One region of the Neobacillus sp. NPDC093182 genome, then DNA from elsewhere that is predicted to be linked to it. Evidence: a T-box and tRNA genes for the amino acid it is inferred to sense, from the RefSeq annotation. Region 1 holds a T-box; the other regions hold tRNA genes.
The links. A T-box is a leader RNA that pairs with one kind of tRNA and senses whether it is charged. The one in region 1 lies ahead of argS (arginine--tRNA ligase), so its partner is inferred to be a tRNA-Arg.

Region 1 (6,863 bases):
TTTAAATACTGTTTCGTATCATCTACTGTTAAGCTCATTCTCGTGTTTAAGAAGCGAAGTAGTATTAATAAATCAGGTTCAGTTCTAGATTTGACTAACATTTTCCACATCCTTTCTGATCTAATCATATAAAATAATGGCCTTAAAAGTTGTGACAATATATCTACAAAAAACAATTTAGAAAATTCTTGACACCTTTCCGATTGAGGTGATATTATTTTCCTCTGTGACAAAAAAGGAGGGAAACATTTGATAAAGGTAGAAGGCATAACGAAGTCATTCAAAGTGGCAAAGCGCTCCTCAGGATTGCTGCAGGCCGCCAAGTCGCTTTTTTACCGGGAGCATACGATTGTGGAAGCCCTAAAAGATATCACTTTCAGTATTGAGCCTGGTGAAATTGTCGGTTACATTGGACCGAATGGTGCTGGTAAATCGACAACGATTAAAATCATGAGCGGCATTTTAGTTCCTGATGGGGGAAAGTGCAGTATCATGGGCTTCACACCATGGAAGAACCGGGTCGAATATGTAAAAAATATAGGGGTCGTCTTCGGTCAGCGCTCGCAGCTTTGGTGGGATGTTCCGGTGATCGATTCATTTGAGCTATTGAAGGATATTTACAACGTCCCACAACAAGAATATAAAACTACGTTAGACCTGCTCATCGAAACATTAGAATTAAAAGACATCATCAACTCTCCGGTCAGGCAGCTTAGTTTAGGCCAGCGAATGCGCTGTGAAATAGCCGCTTCACTTATACATAATCCTCAGATTCTATTTTTAGATGAACCGACCATTGGGCTCGACGCTGTTTCGAAAATAGCTGTCCGCCAGTTTATCAAGACCATAAATCAAGAAAAGGGCGTAACGGTGGTCCTGACTACTCATGATATGAATGATATTGAAGCATTAGCCAACCGTGTAATCTTAATTGGTAAAGGCAGTTTGCTCTATGATGGGAAATTAGAGGAATTGAGAAAACGTTTTGGAACACACAAAACGATTACGGTAGACTATCGTAAAAACACCCATTCTATTGATATTCCTGGGACCTCCATTATCCAATGGTCTCCTGAACACGCTGTCCTCAGTATCGATACAGAACAAATCCTTACCTCGGAGGTAATTACCGAACTATCCAAAAAGGTGGACCTTTTAGATGTAAGGATCGAATCACAGCCAATCGAAGATATTATTGTCCAGCTTTATAAGGAGTTCCAAATATGAAAGTATACGCTTCGGTACTTAAACTAAGGCTGTTAATTGGTATGCAGTATCGGTCTGCTGCATTAGCTGGAGTAGCGACCCAATTCTTCTGGGGATTTATTTCCATTATGGTTTTTGAAGCATTTTATGAATTCACAGCAGAAACACCGCCAATATCCTTAAAAGAACTAATTACTTACATATGGTTACAGCAGGCGTTTCTTGCATTTATTATGCTTTGGTTTCGTGATAACGAATTATTTGATCTCATAACAAGCGGTAATATTGCCTATGAACTTTGCCGGCCAACTGATTTATATGGTTTCTGGTTTGCAAAACTTCTCGCACAGCGGTTATCCAGTGCGCTATTACGCTGCTATCCCATCTTACTGGTGGCGTACTTTTTACCAAAACCCTACAACATGACACTGCCTCCAAATGCGATAACTTTCATATTATTTGTGATTACTCTTTTATTAGGCTTATTACTCTTAGTAGCCATTTCAATGTTCCTATATATTTCTGTTTTTGTGACTTTATCGCCAATGGGTTCACTTTTACTATTTGGAGTTACAGGGGAATTCTTTGCTGGTTTGATTATTCCGGTTCCGCTAATGCCTCTCTGGCTGCAAAAAATTGCTTATGTCCTGCCATTTCGTTGGACGGCCGATTTTCCATTCCGCGTTTATTCAGGACATATCACACAAAATGAAGCCATAATAGGTGTCTTTATTCAACTCGGGTATTTGCTGGTGCTTCTATGGCTAGGAAAATTTGCGCTTAACAGTGTATTAAAAAGGGTAGTCGTACAGGGGGGATAATGGGAGATGACTCTTTATTTTAAGTATCTGCTTATTTTATTTAAATCACAAATGCAATACCGGACATCATTTTGGCTGTTATCGATCGGTCAGTTTTTTATCCCTTTCTCGGTTTTTGCCGGACTATACTTTTTGTTTGAACGATTTGGACAAATAAAAGGCTGGGATTTTTTCGAGGTTGCACTTTGTTTTGCTGTGATTCACATGGCTTTTTCGTTAAGCGAGTGTTTTGCGCGGGGCTTTGACACTTTTTCTAGTTTAATCATTAAGGGAGATTTTGACCGAGTTCTTGTACGACCAAGAAGCACCTTTCTTCAGGTACTCGGATCAAAATTTGAATTCACGCGGATAGGCAGGCTGCTTCAAAGTGTTATCGTTCTGATATGGGCCTTGAATAATCTCCCCATTGAATGGAGCCTGGTTAAGGCAGTCACCCTGTTTTTTATGATTACGAGCGGCGTATTCATTTTCACAGGCATCTATATGCTGGCTGCAACTATGTGTTTTTGGACGGTGCAGGGCTTGGAAGTGGCAAATATCTTTACGGATGGCGGCAGAGAGATGGCTCAATACCCGTTAAATATTTATCAAAAATGGGTAGCACGTTTCTTTACCTATGTCATCCCTTTTGGCACGGTAAATTACCTTCCGTTATTGTTTATTTTAGGAAAAACAAAGGGAGATGAGATTCTTTATATGCTGACTCCCCTTCTTGGCAGCCTCTTTATTCTTCCTTGTTTTCTCGTCTGGCAATTTGGAGTAAGGCATTATCGATCCACCGGGTCATAAGTAAAAGCAGCGGGGGGCCGCTGCTTACCTTTTTTTAGCCATATTTTCCTGTGCCATTTTGACAAGCTCACGGACCATGCTTCCGCCTAATCTGCCGCCGACCTTACCAGCCTGCTGTGAAGTGAGCTGGCCATTGTAACCTTTCTTTAAAGGAACACCGACCTCCTCGGCAGCCTCAAATTTGGCACTTTCAGGATTTTGCGCCTGGACGACCTTTGCTTTTAATACGTCTAATCCATTCCTAGCCTCAGGGACGAGAATTTTATTTCGATTTCTTCTGGCCATGTTATCCCTCCTTTGTGGGTAGGATGCCCATTATGAAAAAATAATTAGCATTGACTAGATAAATCCTTTTTTATCCAGTATAATAACTACAATCAAGTCGGATAAAATCAATGAGAAAGAGAGTAGTTCTCTGGGAAGTCAAAGCGAGTCAGGGATGGTGTGAGCCTGGTATGGAGCAGAGAATGAAGCGCACTTTTGAGATGTTTGCCTGAAAGCAGTAGGGCAAACCGGAGTAGTCCTCCGTTAACAAGCCAAGCTGGTTCCTTTGGAACAAGTAGAGTGGTACCGCGAGTTAACTCTCGTCTCTTCAACATAGAGACGGGAGTTTTTTGTTTTTTATAGGCTGTGTTAAAGGTACTGTTGATCTTAGAACCTGTTGATTGGAGCAGAAGGCGCTCGACTCCTGCGGGATGAACGAGCTGAGTGAGACCCCGCAGGTCGGCACGACCGAGGAGGCTCACGGGCGAGCCCGCGGAAAGCGTAGCGCCTGGAGCGCAAATCAACAGCCAAATTTAACACAGCCAAAGAGATAAAATGGAGGTCTTAAATATGAGGTATAAACTGGAGTTTGCAGAGATATTATTTGAAGCACTAGACCATGAAATCCAAGTGAAAGAGCTGGAAGTGCTAATTGAAAAACCAAAAAATCAGCAGCACGGTGATTTAGCCTTTCCTTGTTTTGCATTAGCAAAGGTAAAAAGAAAATCGCCAACTAGTATCGCTCAAGAGTTAAGTGAAAAAATCCAATCCCCAACGATCGAGAAGGTGGAAGTGGTCGGAGCTTATATCAACATCTTCTTAAATAAAAAATTAGTTTCTGAAGATACGGTTGCTGAAATTATGAAGCAGCAGGAGAAGTATGGCGCCTTAAACATCGGGAATAACCGTCCTGTAACCATTGACCTCTCATCTCCTAATATCGCAAAACCATTCTCAATGGGGCATTTGCGTTCAACCGTCATTGGTAACTCTTTAGCATTTATTGTAGAAAAATGCGGATATAAACCAATCAGAATTAACCATATTGGAGACTGGGGCACTCAGTTCGGTAAACTCATTACCGCATATAAACTTTGGGGAGAAGCAGAAAAGGTCAAACTGAACCCTATTAGGGAATTATTAACGCTTTATGTGAAGTTTCACGATGAAGCAGAAAGTGATCCTTCACTTGTGGAACAGGGAAGAAACTGGTTTAAAAAACTTGAAGACGGTGATAAGGAAGCCGCTTCGCTATGGCAGTGGTTCCGGGATGAGTCCTTAAAGGAGTTTTCAAGAATTTATGAACTGATGAATGTCCAATTTGATTCGTTTGCAGGGGAAGCGTTTTATAACGATAAAATGGACCGTGTCGTCAAGCTGCTAGAGGAAAAACAATTGCTAGTAGAATCTGACCAGGCACAAGTCGTGGAACTAACAGATGAAGGATTGCCTCCATGTTTAATTAAAAAATCCGATGGAGCTACCCTTTACGCAACGCGTGATTTAGCAGCAGCCCTTTACCGTAAAGAAAACTATGACTTTGATTTGTCACTGTATGTTGTCGGTAATGAACAGAGTCTTCATTTTAACCAGTTAATGGCTGTGTTAGAAAAGATGGGATACTCATGGGCAAGAAATATGGTCCATATTCCGTTCGGAATGATGCTTAAAGACGGAAAGAAGATGTCGACCAGAAAAGGGAAGGTCGTCTTATTAGAGGAAGTACTAAATGAATCAATCGGTATGGCCAGACATAATATTGAAGAAAAAAATCCTAACCTTACGAACAAGGATACAGTGGCTAAACAGGTGGGGGTAGGGGCGGTCATGTTCCATGACTTAAAGAACTTTAGAATGAATGATATCGAATTTTCTCTAGAAGAAATGCTTCGTTTTGAAGGAGAAACAGGACCTTATGTACAATATACCTATGCCCGTGCCTGCTCTATTTTACGCAAAGCAAACTGGCAGATAGATAAAGCAGCTCCAGTCTCGTCTCCTTCCTGGGAAAAAGAATGGAAGGTTGTAAGTCTGCTTACTGAATTTACAAATGCGGTTAAAAGAGCTTATGAGCAGTTTGATCCATCTCAAATTGCCAAATATATTGTTGACCTCGCACAAGTCTTTAATAAATATTATGGCGATGTTAAAATCCTTGAAGACAATGCAGAACAACAAGCCCGCTTAGCGCTGGTTTATTCTGTGACGATTGTTCTAAAGGAAGGTTTGAGATTATTAGGGATTGAAGCTCCAGAGGAAATGTAAGATAAAATAGTTTAATAAATGGGTTAATTTGGTATAAAATGAAGAGGTGAAATAGAGAAAAGAGGAGGAATAAGAGGATGAGTCAACTTTTGCTTAATAATATGGAGTTAACAAAAAGTTTCTTTATCAAGAATGTAGATGCTGTTGACGAGAGTCTAGTTGATGTACAACCTACAGGATTTAACAACAACATTCATTGGCATGTTGGACATGTGTTAACAGCGACCGAGAGTTTTCTTTTTGGTTTTCCTAAAAATACTAGTAACTTACCAGCAAACTATATGGAACTATTTGCAAGAGGGACGAAGCCGGCTGACTGGAAAGGGGATGTTCCTTCTGTTTCGGTCTTAGTGACACAGTTAAAAGACCAATTAAATAGAATGAAGGGAATTCCGGTTGAAAACCTCGACGTGAAGTTAAAAGAGCCATTCCTTGGTCAAGAAACCTTTGGTGAGCTCGTTAATTTTGCTCTTTTCCACGAGAATTTGCACCTCGGACATATTCAAGCTATGAAACGTGTTATTGAAACTGGAAAAAAATAAATAGATCATTTAGTTCATCATCCACCTTATCGGGTGGATTTTTTTTGTAAAGAGTAGTAAAAAGAAGGGGCGGAATAATAAAAAAGTGAAAAACCTGAATTTTACCACTATCTTTCAATCAATTGACAGAAGTAAACGGTACCATTATACTGATTTTTGTGATTTAAGATATGTCGATATTTGTCGAAATTAATAGTATTTTCTATCTCTTTACCTAATTGATAGATCATCAAGAATAGGAGAGGAATTTGTTTGAAGTATTTACTTTTTCTAGCTGCAATCGTTATTATCTTTTTGTTAGCCTATATCGCAAGTAACAATAAGAAAAAGATTAAGGTTAAACCGCTAGTTACTATGCTTGTACTGCAGCTGATTTTTGCCTTTTTGCTGCTTAATACTGAGGTTGGATTTGTCATTATTACAGCTGTCTCTACATTATTCGACCACCTTTTAAGTTACGCAGCAGAGGGAATTAACTTTGTTTTTGGAGGAATGGCGAATGAAGGTGCTGGACCATTTTTCTTAAATGTCCTGCTGCCGATCGTGTTTATTTCTGTGTTAATCGGTATTGCTCAGCATATTAGAATCCTCCCGATTATCATCCGCTATCTTGGAATTGTGTTAAGTAAGGTAAATGGTTTAGGTAAATTGGAATCCTATAATGCAGTAGCGTCTGCTGTTTTTGGTCAATCAGAGGTATTTATCTCTGTAAAAAAACAGCTCCCTTATATACCTCAACACCGCCTTTATACATTATGTACATCAGCAATGTCCACGGTATCTGCCTCGATATTAGGGGCATATATGACGATGATTGATCCGAAATATGTGATTACGGCCTTGGTATTAAACTTATTTGGCGGATTTATGATTGCCAACGTTATTAATCCCTATGAGGTTACTGCGGAAGAAGATATTATTGATATTCAAGAAGGAGAAAAACAAACGTTCTTCGAAGTCCTTGGGGAATATATTA
Region 2 (6,863 bases), on a different contig from region 1:
ATCAACTTGTGCATTTTCAGCCGCTTTTTCAACTAAAGAATCACGTAGGTTGTGCTCAGCTTCGTGCTTCTTGCTGTCTTCTAAACGAGTTTTGATTTTTTCTTTTAATGCATCTAATGTTTCAACTTCGTCATCAACATCTTTAGCAAACTCGTCATCTAATGCAGGAAGTTCTTTACCTTTGATTTCATGAACCGTTACTTTGAATACTGCTGGCTTACCAGCAAGTTCAGCTGCATGGTACTCTTCAGGGAAAGATACTTCTACGTCTTTAGATTCGCCAGCAGCTACTCCTACTAACTGCTCTTCAAATCCTGGAATGAAAGAGCCAGAACCCAATTCAAGTGAATGATTTTCAGCTTTTCCGCCTTCAAATGCTTCACCATCAACGAATCCTTCAAAGTCGAGTACAACAGTATCGCCAAGTTCAGCCGTACCTTCTTCTTTCACTACAAGCTCAGCTTGACGGCTTTGAAGAGTTTCTAATTCTTTTGCTACATCTTCGTCAGTTACAGTTGTGTCGAACTCTTCTACTTCTAAACCTTTGTACTCGCCTAATGTTACTTCAGGCTTAACTTGTACAGTCGCTTTGAAGATAAGTTCTTTGCCTTTTTCCATTTGCTCGATATCGATATCAGGACGGTCGATTGGCTCGATACCTGCTTCGTCAATTGCATTTCCGTACGCTTCTGGAAGAAGAATATCTAATGCATCTTGATAAAGTGATTCTACGCCAAAACGCTTTTCAAACATTGGACGAGGCATTTTTCCTTTACGGAAGCCAGGTACATTTACTGTCTTAACAACTTTATTAAAAGCTGCAGTTAATCCTTCATTTACTTTTTCTGCGCTTACTTCAACAGTAAGGACACCCGTGTTTCCTTCTAACTTTTCCCATTTTACTGTCATACTATTTCCCTCCAACAATCTATTATCATTTCATTCGTAACGAAATTGGTAGGATATGCCTTGTACATGATCCTTTTTTATGTAAAAGATAGTTTTACACAATGCAACCCTTACATTATAACACAGGATTTTTTTCTTTCAACAGAGTTACCTATATATTGGGATAAGAAATTTCTTCTAATTCTCTTATTTTTGCGAGTGCCAGCTCTATTTTTTCGGTAGAAATCTCGTATTCATCTGAAATATCATCGGCATCTGGTTCTCCGCCTAGATAATTAAGAACTAGCAGGTTAAAGGCCGCAGCCCAGGCCGACACAGCTTCAGGCTTGAGCTCAAAGGGATAACTTATAAAGAAAATCCTTTCTACCATCCCTTTAATATTTTCAAATAGAACAGGGTCACTATTTTCTAATTTTGCTTCTAGTATATTTTCTATTTCCTTCATTCGCGGCTGCGTTTGAATGTCTGGAAGTTCTGTGGGGACAATGCTTAAGTCCTCATTAAACTTTTTCACCACTACTTCCTTATCATATTCCTGCTCTTTTAATAGGGTCAGGAGCATAGTTTTTAAGAATGGATGGCCATCCTCTGAGTTTAAATACTCTTTGATTTCATCCATATAGGGACGAATATTTTTCTCTGCCAAACTCGAAATCGCCAGCATTTGCTCATTTAAATTTTTTAGAGAAGATAGTTTAAGCTCTTTCAGATGGGTCTCTTTTTTTGCTTCTTCAACTGGTTCCTGCTGACTATTGTCAGCCATCCGTTTGCTGAATTGCAGGATGGTGAGGAAATGATCATGCCTGTCCGGTGGAATCTCTTTTTCGTCAAACAGGGCTTCAATGGTTGAAACAATTTCCTGATATTCATGCAGCTGTATTAAGATGGTCAGATACAGATCGACCATATGAAAATAATCGCCAATACCTTTTAAGAGCATTTCATTCGCAAGTTCTTTTGCTTTTATATAGGCTCCTGCTTCAAAGTAAGCAAGCACGAGACCTATTAATATGTCACTATTTTCTGGGTCATGGACCCTCGCTTCTTCAAGCAGGGTAATGGCTTCTTGATATCTCTTGTTCTGAAGGCTCTCAAGTCCCTTATCCGTCAATCTCTTTTCGAGTCCGGGAAGGAATATTATATTATCTTTCCGTTTCGCTCGTTCCCGTTTTTTCATACTTTGTACCGTCCTCTGCACGAAAAGCGTCAGCGCCTTGTCCAAGGAAAAAAGTAGTTCATTTTTTCCCTGGGGCGACCAGCGCTGGAGGGCCTGCAGGTGAAGTCTGGTTTTTGACTTCATTAGCAGGACCGAAGCGCTCGAGCCCCTAGGCGCTAAAGCTAGACATAATCTATATGGAAAATAGTGTAGCATGAATTGTAAGAAAAACAAAAAAACTCACCTTGTTAAAGGGGAGGGAGAGCAATTGTTGCCGTAAATCCGATATTGCTTGTTTACGGGCACAATTACGAGGTTATTGTTACCCTAAATCCATTACTGCTGATTTATAGGCACAATCATGGGATTATTGTTACCCTAAATCCATTATCGCTGATTTATCGGCACAATCATGGGATTATTGTTACCCTAAATCCATTACTGCTGATTTATAGGTACAATCTTGGGATTATTGTTACCCTAAATCCATTACCGCTGATTTATGGGCACAATCCTGGGATTATTGTTACCCTAAATCCATTACCGCTGATTTATGGGCACAATCATGGGATTATTGTTACCCTAAATCCATTACCGCTGATTTATCGGCACAATCATGGGATTATTGTTACCCTAAATCCATTACCGCTGATTTATCGGCACAATCATGCGATTATTGTTACCCTAAATCCATTACTGCTGATTTATCGGCACAATCATGGGATTATTGTTACCCTAATTCCATTACTGCTGATTTATCGGCACAATCATGGGATTATTGTTCCCCTAAATCGATTTCTGCTGATTTTCGGGCACAATCCATTTGCAGGATTAACAAAACAAAAAAACTCACCTTCTGAAGGTGAGTAATATTTATTGGTATGTAGTTAAATGGCGTCCCAGGAGAGATTCGAACTCCCGACCGTACGCTTAGAAGGCGTATGCTCTATCCGGCTGAGCTACTGGGACGTAATAAGTATTTCAACGACAAGATTTATTATATAATCCATATACATTAAAGTCAACATCATTTTAAAACTTTTTTAAAAAATAAAATGGGGGGAAGAAGAAATCTTCCCTCATCCTTTTGGCAAATCAAATTCAAACGCCAAATCTTTAAGTTCCCGTCCACTGATGTCATAGACAGACATTTTGATTTTTGCATCTAATAACTCTAAAATGACATACGTTTTTTCTAAGCGTTCCCTTGGCATGCGTATGCTCCCTGGGTTCAAGAACAAAGTATTTCCAATAACTTCTGCTCCTAATACATGAGAATGTCCAAAACAGACAATATCTGCACCCATCTCTGCTGCCTTGTATTGTAAGTTCATTAATGAGGATTTAACTGAATACTTGTGACCATGAGTAACAAAGAACTTACGTTCAGCAATCTCCGTGGTAGTTTCCAGCGGATAAGCGCCAAAATCGCAATTTCCCTTCACCGTCAAATAACCATTCATCACTTTCTCGTCTGGCATCATTTCAGAATCGCCACAATGAATCATTAAATCTACTTCGTTCATGTGCCGCTCTCTTAAAATCTCGAGCTCATTCGTTAAACCATGGCTATCACTAACAATTAGAACTTTGCTCATGATTATTCCGCTCTCTCCACTATAGAATCTAAGATACCTTCAAGCTTTTTCAATGCATTCGCTCGATGACTTATTTTATTCTTTTCATCGGAAGATAGTTCTGCCATCGCGCGGCCTTTTTCCGGCACATAAAAGACAGGATCATACCCAAATCCATTTGTTCCCCTTTGTTCCACAAGAATTCGTCCTTCACATGTCCCGGCTACGGTGATGGTTTCTTGCCCTGGCACAGCTACTGCCAGTGCACAATAAAATCGAGCCGTACGCTCTTCTTCAGGAACCCCCTGCAATTCAAAAAGTACTTTTTCAAGATTTTTCTGATCGTTTTTAGGCTCCTCACCAGCATATCGTGCTGAGTATATACCTGGCCGGCCATCTAAGGCGTCTACGATTAAACCAGAATCATCGCCAATCACCATTTTATTTAATTGCTGTGAAACCGCTTCTGCTTTTAACGTGGCGTTTTCTTCAAAAGATGAACCCGTTTCTTCTACATCCTCTATTTCAGGATAATCAAGCAGTGTACGGACTGCTATCCCTCTCGGTGCAAAAATATGTTCAAATTCTCTTGCCTTGCCTGGATTTTTGGTGGCAATTATAACTTCCTTCATCTCCGTATCCCCTTATTTCTTTCGTCTTGCTTCAATTTTCGCTATAATTTCTTCCCCTAACGCACTTTTTTGATGTTCGAAAAGCTCCATCAGTCCTTCTTGAGCAGCACCTAAAAGGTCCTGAAGCTGTTGGTAAGAGAAAGTGGATTCTTCGCCGGTCCCCTGTAATTCTACGAATTCACCATTTCCTGTCATAACGATATTCATATCGACCAGCGCTTTAGAATCCTCTGCGTAATTTAAATCTAGAACGGTTTCGTTATTTTTTAAAATTCCCACACTGGTAGCCGCCAAATAATCTGTAATTGGGAATTTTGTCCCCTTTTTCTCACCGAGTCGATGGAGGGCAATCGCCATCGCGACAAATGCTCCTGTAATCGAAGCAGTCCTTGTTCCACCGTCAGCTTGTATGACATCACAATCAATCCACACCGTTCTTTCACCCAATGCAGATAAGTCAACAATGGCTCTTAATGCTCGTCCAATTAATCGCTGGATCTCCATCGTTCTGCCGGTGACCTTCCCTTTTGAAGATTCACGAATGTTTCTTGTTTCCGTTGCACGAGGGAGCATAGAATATTCAGCTGTAATCCAGCCTTTGCCTTCGCCGCGCATAAAAGGCGGAACTCTTTCCTCAATGCTTGCCGTACAAATTACCTTTGTATTCCCAACGGAAATAAGCACTGAGCCTTCCGGGTGCATTAAATAACCTGTTTCAATATGTATGGGTCTTAATTGCAGTCGTTCTCTTCCATCAACACGCAAATTTGTTTCCTCCTTATGTATGGGAACACCTCTCCCACCGTTTTTCAGGCAATCTTTAAAAATCAAATAAAGAAGAGGAAGCCTAAAGGCAACCTCTCTGATTGTCACTATATAGTATATCAAAAATCTATTTTTAGAAACTACCTGTATTGACTTTTTCTGGACGAGTGACTGGCTCGGATACTTTTTCACCTTTATCGTTTACCAGTTCTGCCTTGCCATCTACTGTAACGGCAACACTTTCAATCCCCTTTTGTTCCGTTAATGAAAGGACAAGAGCGTTTAATAAATGTTCAGAAACAATTTTTTCTTCAAAGCTTCCATAGATGGATTTATTAAAGTTTAAGGTTACCTTTCCATCTTCAATTTTCGGAGCTTCTAGAAGTTCAACGTCTGGCATAAACTCCGAAGCCAAATTAGATTTAATATTTGGTCCTTTTACAAGTTCATTCACAACTGCGACGACATTATTCTTTTCGCTCGTGCTAACCCGTTTTGTAACAGGTACATAATAATAAGCTCCTTCTTCACCGCCGATGTAATAAACGGTGACTGGCTTTGTGTTTGTAATATCTGTAACGCCGGCAGTATCATGATTGATACCTGTAGCTCTGGATAGATTCTCACTGATTGGCGTTCCATTTACAGGCATTTCTGTTAAATCATGTCCGTTCATCTGAAGCTTTACCTTTTTCACTGTATCAAATTGTGTGAGTGTCCAAGTTACTGCTTCAAGGATCTTTCTTTCATCTTCAGGCTGATAGTTCTTAAACTCCTTCGAGAAGTCAACCACCGCTACACCATCTTTAATGTTAACGGAAACTTGTGTTTCTTCAGGCAGCACAGCGCGAAAATCATTAGGCAGCATGTCTGTAACTGGTCCGTTTGCAACCAAGTATTCTAAGGCTTGCTTCGCTACGGAAGAAGTTTTTGGCAGTGTTAATGTTTGCGGCACCACTAACCCATCTTTATTAATTAAGTATAACTCTGTTTTTACTGTTCCTTCCACTTCTTCACTCTCACTCTTACCGGTGGTTTCCTTAGTCGGGTTTGTATCGGTTACGGTAACCTGCTTTGGCGGATCCACCTTTTTCTGCTCTTCACTACCGAACAAACCACACCCCGATAATAGAAGTGTTGAAGCAAAAACGGCTGTAACAAGGGGTTTTACTTTATTTTTAGACATATTTTTTCCCTCCTAAGACAGTTTGTACTATCATGTATACGAGCCTATTAAAATAATTAGACCGCCTTTAGAAAGAAAAATAGGACATTCTTTCATTTTTTTGAAAAAAAAATAAGCTCCTTTAATAGGAACTTAATTATAATTTAATCTTTTTAACATTATTGATGGGTACTCCGAGCCACTGCGAAGCGATTTTTGAAAAGATATACCTAGACCCCGTGGTATAAAATTCATGCTCTGGTTCAATCTCATCTGATTCCAGTATATTGTTATACTGGAGAATGGCACTAATTTCCCTTGCCGTTTCATCTCCAGAGCTGATTACATTCACCCTTTCACCCATTACCTTTTGAATAAGTGGTTCAAGCAAAGGGTAATGGGTGCAGCCGAGGATTAGCGTATCTAAATTTTGATTTTGCAAAGGCTTTAGCGCTTCGATGACAATTCTTTCAGCAATCTCCCCGTCATATTCACCACTTTCAACGAGAGGAACGAACTTCGGACATGCTTGTCCAGTCACATATAACCGGCTGTTTAATGCTTTCAAGGCTTTTTCGTAGGCACCGCTTTTGATCGTACCCACTGTGCCGATAATCCCTACTCGATAGTTCTTTGTCCGCTTGATAGCAGTGCGTGCT
Region 3 (6,863 bases), on a different contig from region 1:
GGTTCCATGTCCTTTTCTAACCGAAAGTTAATAGTTGATATCCAGACTGAAAATGCAGCGATTGCGAGAAGGATTTATACGTTAATTAAAAAAAGCTATGATGTTCCAGTGGAGCTGCTTGTTCGGAAGAAAATGAGATTAAAAAAGAACAATGTTTATATTGTCCGTTTGTCTCAGCAAGCTAAGGAAATACTAGAGGATATGAAAATCCTTGGTGAAGGATTTACCTTCATCCATGACATAGCTAGTGATCTTGTGAAAAAGAAATGTTGTAAACGTTCTTATTTACGTGGGGCGTTTCTTGCTGGAGGCTCCGTTAATAATCCGGAAACTTCATCTTATCATTTGGAAATTGCTTCACTCTACAAGGAACATAACGAGTCCTTGTGTGAATTAATGAATAAATTTGGACTTAACAGCAAGACACTTGAGCGAAAAAAAGGCTACATTACTTACTTAAAAGAAGCAGAAAAGATTACCGAGTATTTAAATATTATTGGTGCCGTCAATGCACTTCTTCGTTTTGAAGATGTGCGGATTGTAAGAGATATGCGAAATTCCGTTAATCGTTTGGTTAATTGTGAAACTGCGAACTTAAATAAGACAATTGGCGCTTCCATCCGGCAGGTTGAAAATATTCGCTATATTAACGACACGGTTGGATTGCATATTTTACCCGAAAAGTTAAGAGAAATTGCTGAACTCCGGCTCCACTATACGGATGTAACCCTAAAAGAACTAGGGGAGATGGTTGCCGGAGGTACAATTAGTAAATCGGGAATTAATCATCGGTTAAGAAAAATAGATGAAATTGCGGAAAAATTACGGATTGGTGATTTAGCTTCAAGAAAATAGAGGAAGAACATAAGGAGGATTTTGTAATGGTAGAGAAACAAGTGGAAGTTAAATTGAAAACGGGTCTTCAAGCACGACCAGCAGCATTATTTGTTCAGGAAGCAAACCGTTTTTCAGCAGATATTTTTTTAGAGAAAGATGGTAAAAAGGTAAATGCGAAAAGTATTATGGGTCTTATGAGCTTAGCTGTCGGCTCAGGAGTTTTAGTTAATATTGTTGCGGACGGCGATGATGAAGAAAAAGCAATTGATGCACTGTCTACATTTGTCCAAAATGAACATTAAAATAAAAAGAGTTTGACCTGAAATTGGTCAAACTCTTTTTACTATTACTTATCTTTTTTATCTTCTTTAAGGCTTCTTGTGATGATATGGTCAACGAGGCCGTATTCTTTTGCTCTTTCTGCTGTCATAAAGTTATCGCGATCAGTGTCCTTTTGGATCACTTCTAGTGGCTGGCCAGTGCGCTCTGCTAAGATTCCATTCAATTTTTCACGAAGGAATAGAATACGCTTAGCTGCAATTTCAATCTCAGTTGCCTGCCCTTGTGCTCCGCCTAATGGCTGATGGATCATTACTTCAGCATTTGGCAACGCATAACGCTTACCTTTTGTACCTGCTGCAAGTAAGAAAGCGCCCATTGAAGCGGCCATACCGATACAAATCGTTTGAACATCAGGCTTAATGAACTGCATGGTGTCATAAATGGCCATTCCAGCAGTAATACTGCCGCCAGGGCTGTTAATATAGATGGATATATCTTTTTCTGGGTTTTCTGCTTCTAGGAAGAGTAATTGTGCTACAATGCTATTAGCCACATGATCGTCAATACCACTGCCAAGCATAATAATGCGGTCTTTTAAAAGACGAGAATAGATGTCATATGCTCTTTCCCCGCGGTTTGTTTGTTCAATAACTGTAGGAATCAAATTCATGTTTCTTCCTCCTTTAAGTATGAAAGATTTTAATATGTATAGTTAATGATACACTGATGGTCAATTAAGGTCAAACAATTCGCCTTCATATTTGTTCGACAACTTTCCCTATACAATTCTAACCACTGAGAGTTTTTTTAAACCTATCTAGCTTGCAAAGTTTCATAAATTAGCATATAATATTAAAGTCGCATATATGCGCTCGTGGTGCAACGGATAGCACGTAAGATTCCGGTTCTTAAAATGGGGGTTCGATTCCCTCCGAGCGCGTCAATAAAAAATGCCCTCACGCTTTAAAGCGTGGGGGCATTTTTTATGTTTAGGAATTTGAACCATGAATAAAACACAAAGGAAAGGAAATACCTGGAAAGTAGTATTGGATGATCGTGGCTGGGCCCAACAGCCTCCAATAGCACCTAATCGAAAAGAACTTAAAAAAATGAAATGAGGATCAAAAATAAAGTCAATTTACTCAGATTTTTTCCATTCACCAAAACTGTTTTATCCTGTAAAATAGGGAAAGGGGGGTTATGAAATGGATTTAAAAGCAGGTTTATGGCAGCAACAATCATTGAAATTAGCTATGACGCAGGAATTGACCCAAGCCATTGCGCTCTTACAATATTCGGCACAAGAGCTTTCAGCATTTTTAGAAAACAAAGCACTTGAAAATCCCCTGCTCCAGGTTGAGAATAACCATATTCAGCCGATTAACCCATTAATCGACCGTAATCGGCGGAAACATACGAAAACTACAGAAAACGATTGGATTGAGCAAATTGCAGCAAAGTCATCTTCTATAGAAGAACAGCTGCTAAATCAGCTTAATCTTGGCAAATACTCTAGTATCCAATTAAAAATAATTAAGCACTTGATTGAGAACCTTGATGTAAACGGATACTTAACCTCTGAACCAAAGGAAATCGCAGATAAACTAGGAGTTCACTTAGAACTGGTTGAAGAGAGCATTATTGTGATTCAAACCTTGGAACCAGCTGGAATCGGGGCCAGGGATCTTCAAGAATGCTTGCTAATTCAGCTCGAACGGGAAAATTTAAAGGATGATTTAGCGCTGACAATTCTTACTCACTACTTCATCCCATTTGCGGAGAAGAAATGGAAGCAGCTTGCGAAGGAACTGCAAATACCCTTACAGAAAATTCAAGAGATATTTGATAAGGTACAGCAGCTTAATCCAAGACCAGGTGCAATCTTAGAGCAGGAAAATGCCTCCTACATTATCCCTGATGCCATTGTTGAACGCTTTGGGGATGGATTTTCTGTCAGACTGTGTGATGACATTCTTCCCAAAATAAGTTTTAACGATCATTATTATCAAAAAATGACTACCACGAGGGATTCGCAAGTATGCCGCTTTTTGCAGGAAAAAGTGCAAGATTATCAATGGATCATGAAAAGTATTGAGCAACGGAAGGAAACTTTAACGAGGGTTGTCAGTAAAATCGTGGAAAAGCAAACTCGTTTCTTTGAAAATGGTAAAGAATATTTAGTTCCGATGACCATGAAGGAGGTAGCGGGCGAACTTGAGATCCATGAATCAACGGTCAGCCGTGCAGTAAAAGAAAAATACGTGCAGACACCGATCGGTACTTTCCCGTTGAAGTCGTTCTTCACCAGTACTATTCAAACAGTGACAAATGAAAATACCTCCTCGAGTCAGGTGAAAAATGAAATCGCTTCGATGATTGAAAGGGAAGATAAACAACATCCACTATCAGACCAGGAAATCGTTGAGAAGCTGAAGATCAGTCAGGGCATCGTTGTTTCTAGAAGAACAGTTGCGAAGTATCGGGACCAACTAGGAATTCCATCCTCATCTAAAAGAAAAAGGTTTGATTGAAAGGAAACCAACAATGGCACAAACAATAATCACTTTATATACAAGGCAACGCTGTTCACTATGTGAAAAAGCAAAACAGGCCATCCTTGAACTTAAGGAAGACTGGAATTTTACATTAGAAGAAATTGATATTGATGAAAGCGATGAACTAACAGAACTATACGGAATCATGATTCCAGTGGTTCAAATTGACGGAGAAGAAGTGGGTTTTGGAATTATTAACAAAAATGACATAAGTAAACGTTTGCAAGAAAAATCGGAAAACTTTTAAGTTGAAATAGATTTACACTCCTGTTAAAATGTAAATTGTTAGCAGGGGTGATTTTTTTTCGATGAAGTGGGACATAATTTGTCTATGGTGGACATTTTGTGACCAGTTACATATAATAAAGGAGCAGGACGTTATGCAATCACTCATCGATATTCAAAAAAGATTATTACCTGATCTCCTTCAGGTTTTACATAAACGATATTCTATCCTCAGACATATCGGTTTTATGCAGCCAGTGGGAAGAAGGAGTCTTGCTTCCAACCTTGGGTACACAGAAAGAGTTCTTCGCAGTGAGGTAGATTTCCTTAAAGAACAAAATCTTGTTTCTATTAACAATATTGGAATGAGTTTAACTTCTGAAGGGAAGCATTTGCTAGAGGATTTAGAAGGACTAATCCGAGAATTAATCGGCATTGACGTAATGGAGCTGGAACTAAAACACCGGCTTAAAATTCAAAAAGTTATTATTGTACCTGGAAACAGTGATGAATCCCTTATGGTAAAAGATGATTTAGGTAAGGCCTGTGCCTTTTGTATGAAAAAATATCTTACTGGGAAAAATATAATCGCTGTAACTGGCGGCTCAACGATGGCTGCTGTCGCAAACGTACTTACACCCGAGCTTGGCAAAAAGGAATTACTCTTTGTTCCGGCACGCGGCGGTATTGGTGAGGATGTTCAGAATCAGGCAAATACGATTAGCTCGATTATGTCAAAAAATACGAAATCGAAGCACCGTGTATTCTACGTACCTGATCAGGTTAGTAACGAAATTTATCAATCCCTGATTAAAGAACCTGAAATTCATGAAGTCTTAGACTTGATTAAATCTGCAAGCATGGTTCTTCATGGAATTGGGGATGCTATTACAATGGCTGAACGAAGAAAAACAAAACCCGAGATTATGCAGAAGCTAGAAGCGAATGCTGCAGCAGGGGAAGCATTCGGCTATTATTTTAATGAAAAAGGTGAAATTGTCCACAAAGTTTTAACGATTGGACTTCAGCTTGAAGACCTTGCGCAGATTCCAAATGTGATTGCTGTTGCAGGCGGCGCCTCTAAGGCGAAAGCCATTAAGGCTTATATGAAAAAAGCACCTGCCTCGACGATTTTAATTACCGATGAGGGTGCAGCAAGAAAGTTATTAAAAGGTTAATCCCTTTTTATATAAGGCTGTTTTCTTAAGAAAGTTGTTAAAATCTTAAAGCCGATTTTAACGTGAAAATAGTCATTTTGTACTTATAATTTATTTTGTAAGCTCTTTTCTAAGAAAAGAGCCTAAATAAAAAAACCTTTTTTCAATACAAGGAGGAAATGAAAATGACAGTAAAAGTTGGTATTAATGGATTTGGTCGTATCGGCCGTAACGTATTCCGTGCGGCATTAAATAATGCAGATATGGAAATCGTAGCAATTAACGATTTAACTGATGCAAATATGCTTGCGCACCTCTTAAAATACGATACTGTTCATGGAACTCTTCAACAAGAAGTTACCGTTGACGGCGAATATTTAGTTGTTGGCAACCAAAAGGTAAAAGTAATTGCTGAGCGCGATCCAGCTCAATTAGGCTGGGGAGAACTTGGTGTTGAAGTAGTAGTTGAATCTACTGGACGTTTCACAAAGCGTGAAGACGCGGCAAAACACCTTGAAGCAGGTGCGAAGAAAGTTATCATTTCAGCTCCAGCAGATAACGAAGATATCACTATCGTAATGGGTGTTAACCAAGATCAATACGATGCGGCAAACCACCATGTATTATCAAACGCATCATGTACAACAAACTGTCTAGCTCCTTTTGCGAAGGTTTTAAATGATGAATTCGGAATCAAGCGTGGAATGATGACTACTATCCACTCTTACACTAATGACCAACAAATCCTTGATTTACCACACAAGGACTACCGTCGTGCCCGCGCAGCAGCTGAGAACATGATTCCTACATCAACTGGTGCAGCGAAAGCAGTTTCTTTAGTTCTTCCAGAACTTAAAGGTAAATTAAATGGTATGGCTGTTCGTGTACCAACTCCAAACGTATCAATCGTGGATTTAGTTGCTGAATTAGACAAAGAAGTAACAGCTGATGAAGTAAATGCAGCATTAAAAGCAGCTGCTGAAGGTCCATTAAAGGGAATCTTACACTACAGCGAACTTCCATTAGTGTCTACAGACTATAATGGCAGCCCAGCTTCATCTTCAATTGATTCATTATCTACTATGGTTCTTGAAGGTAACATGGTAAAAGTATTATCTTGGTACGATAACGAAGTTGGTTATTCTAGCCGTGTAGTTGACCTTATTGGATATATCGCTCAAAAAGGACTTTAATCTTTAGTTAGCTGAGGTTGGAAAATTCTTCATCAAAAGGCTATAATGATTTAGGGTATTCAAAGGGGAGCGGGGAACATTCCCCCCTCCTTTTTTTATGTAAATTAGGGTTTTATTACTAGCTTTTTATTAATTAGGAGGCTTCGCATGAACAAGAAAACATTAAAAGATGTAGATGTAAAAGGAAAACGCGTTTTCTGCCGTGTTGATTTTAACGTTCCTATGCAGGATGGAAAAATCACGGATGAAACAAGAATCCGCGCTGCAGTACCTACTATTCAATATTTAATCGAGCAAGGTGCTAAAGTCATCTTAGCGAGCCATTTTGGACGTCCAAAGGGTAAAGTAGTAGAGGAAATGCGTTTAACTCCAGTGGGTGTAAGACTTTCTGAGCTTCTTGGCAGAAACGTGCAAAAAGCAGATGAAGCATATGGTGATTCTGTTAAATCTATCATTGAATCTATGAATGCAGGCGATGTTCTTCTTCTTGAAAACGTTCGTTTTTACCCAGGTGAAGAAAAGAATGATCCAGAATTAGCAAAATCCTTTGCCGAACTCGCTGACGTCTATGTAAATGACGCATTTGGTGCAGCTCATAGAGCACATGCTTCTAC

Region 2: it encodes a tRNA-Arg, which carries the amino acid that the T-box ahead of argS (arginine--tRNA ligase) is inferred to sense. The anticodon was not compared.
Region 3: it encodes a tRNA-Arg, which carries the amino acid that the T-box ahead of argS (arginine--tRNA ligase) is inferred to sense. The anticodon was not compared.

The regions. Positions count from the first base shown of each region.
Region 1 covers NZ_JBIVOI010000030.1:23,323-30,185, reverse strand. Annotated here, with positions in the region: gene ACIQAA_RS31710 (nuclease-related domain-containing protein) at 1-176, opposite strand, end outside; gene ACIQAA_RS31705 (ABC transporter ATP-binding protein) at 250-1,227, shown strand; gene ACIQAA_RS31700 (ABC transporter permease) at 1,224-2,027, shown strand; gene ACIQAA_RS31695 (ABC transporter permease) at 2,034-2,816, shown strand; gene ACIQAA_RS31690 (alpha/beta-type small acid-soluble spore protein) at 2,841-3,101, opposite strand; T-box leader at 3,203-3,411, shown strand; gene argS (arginine--tRNA ligase) at 3,651-5,345, shown strand; gene ACIQAA_RS31680 (DinB family protein) at 5,423-5,887, shown strand; gene ACIQAA_RS31675 (NupC/NupG family nucleoside CNT transporter) at 6,140-6,863, shown strand, end outside.
Region 2 covers NZ_JBIVOI010000001.1:661,190-668,052, forward strand. Annotated here, with positions in the region: gene tig (trigger factor) at 1-909, opposite strand, end outside; gene ACIQAA_RS03510 (tetratricopeptide repeat protein) at 1,061-2,086, opposite strand; gene ACIQAA_RS03515 (hypothetical protein) at 2,354-2,935, shown strand; tRNA gene ACIQAA_RS03520 (tRNA-Arg) at 2,958-3,034, opposite strand; gene ACIQAA_RS03525 (metallophosphoesterase family protein) at 3,145-3,663, opposite strand; gene ACIQAA_RS03530 (XTP/dITP diphosphatase) at 3,666-4,274, opposite strand; gene rph (ribonuclease PH) at 4,287-5,039, opposite strand; gene ACIQAA_RS03540 (GerMN domain-containing protein) at 5,173-6,225, opposite strand; gene racE (glutamate racemase) at 6,362-6,863, opposite strand, start outside.
Region 3 covers NZ_JBIVOI010000005.1:102,790-109,652, forward strand. Annotated here, with positions in the region: gene whiA (DNA-binding protein WhiA) at 1-855, shown strand, start outside; gene ACIQAA_RS11210 (HPr family phosphocarrier protein) at 882-1,139, shown strand; gene clpP (ATP-dependent Clp endopeptidase proteolytic subunit ClpP) at 1,184-1,789, opposite strand; tRNA gene ACIQAA_RS11220 (tRNA-Arg) at 1,988-2,059, shown strand; gene rpoN (RNA polymerase factor sigma-54) at 2,325-3,650, shown strand; gene ACIQAA_RS11230 (glutaredoxin family protein) at 3,664-3,921, shown strand; gene ACIQAA_RS11235 (sugar-binding transcriptional regulator) at 4,055-5,077, shown strand; gene gap (type I glyceraldehyde-3-phosphate dehydrogenase) at 5,242-6,249, shown strand; gene ACIQAA_RS11245 (phosphoglycerate kinase) at 6,397-6,863, shown strand, end outside.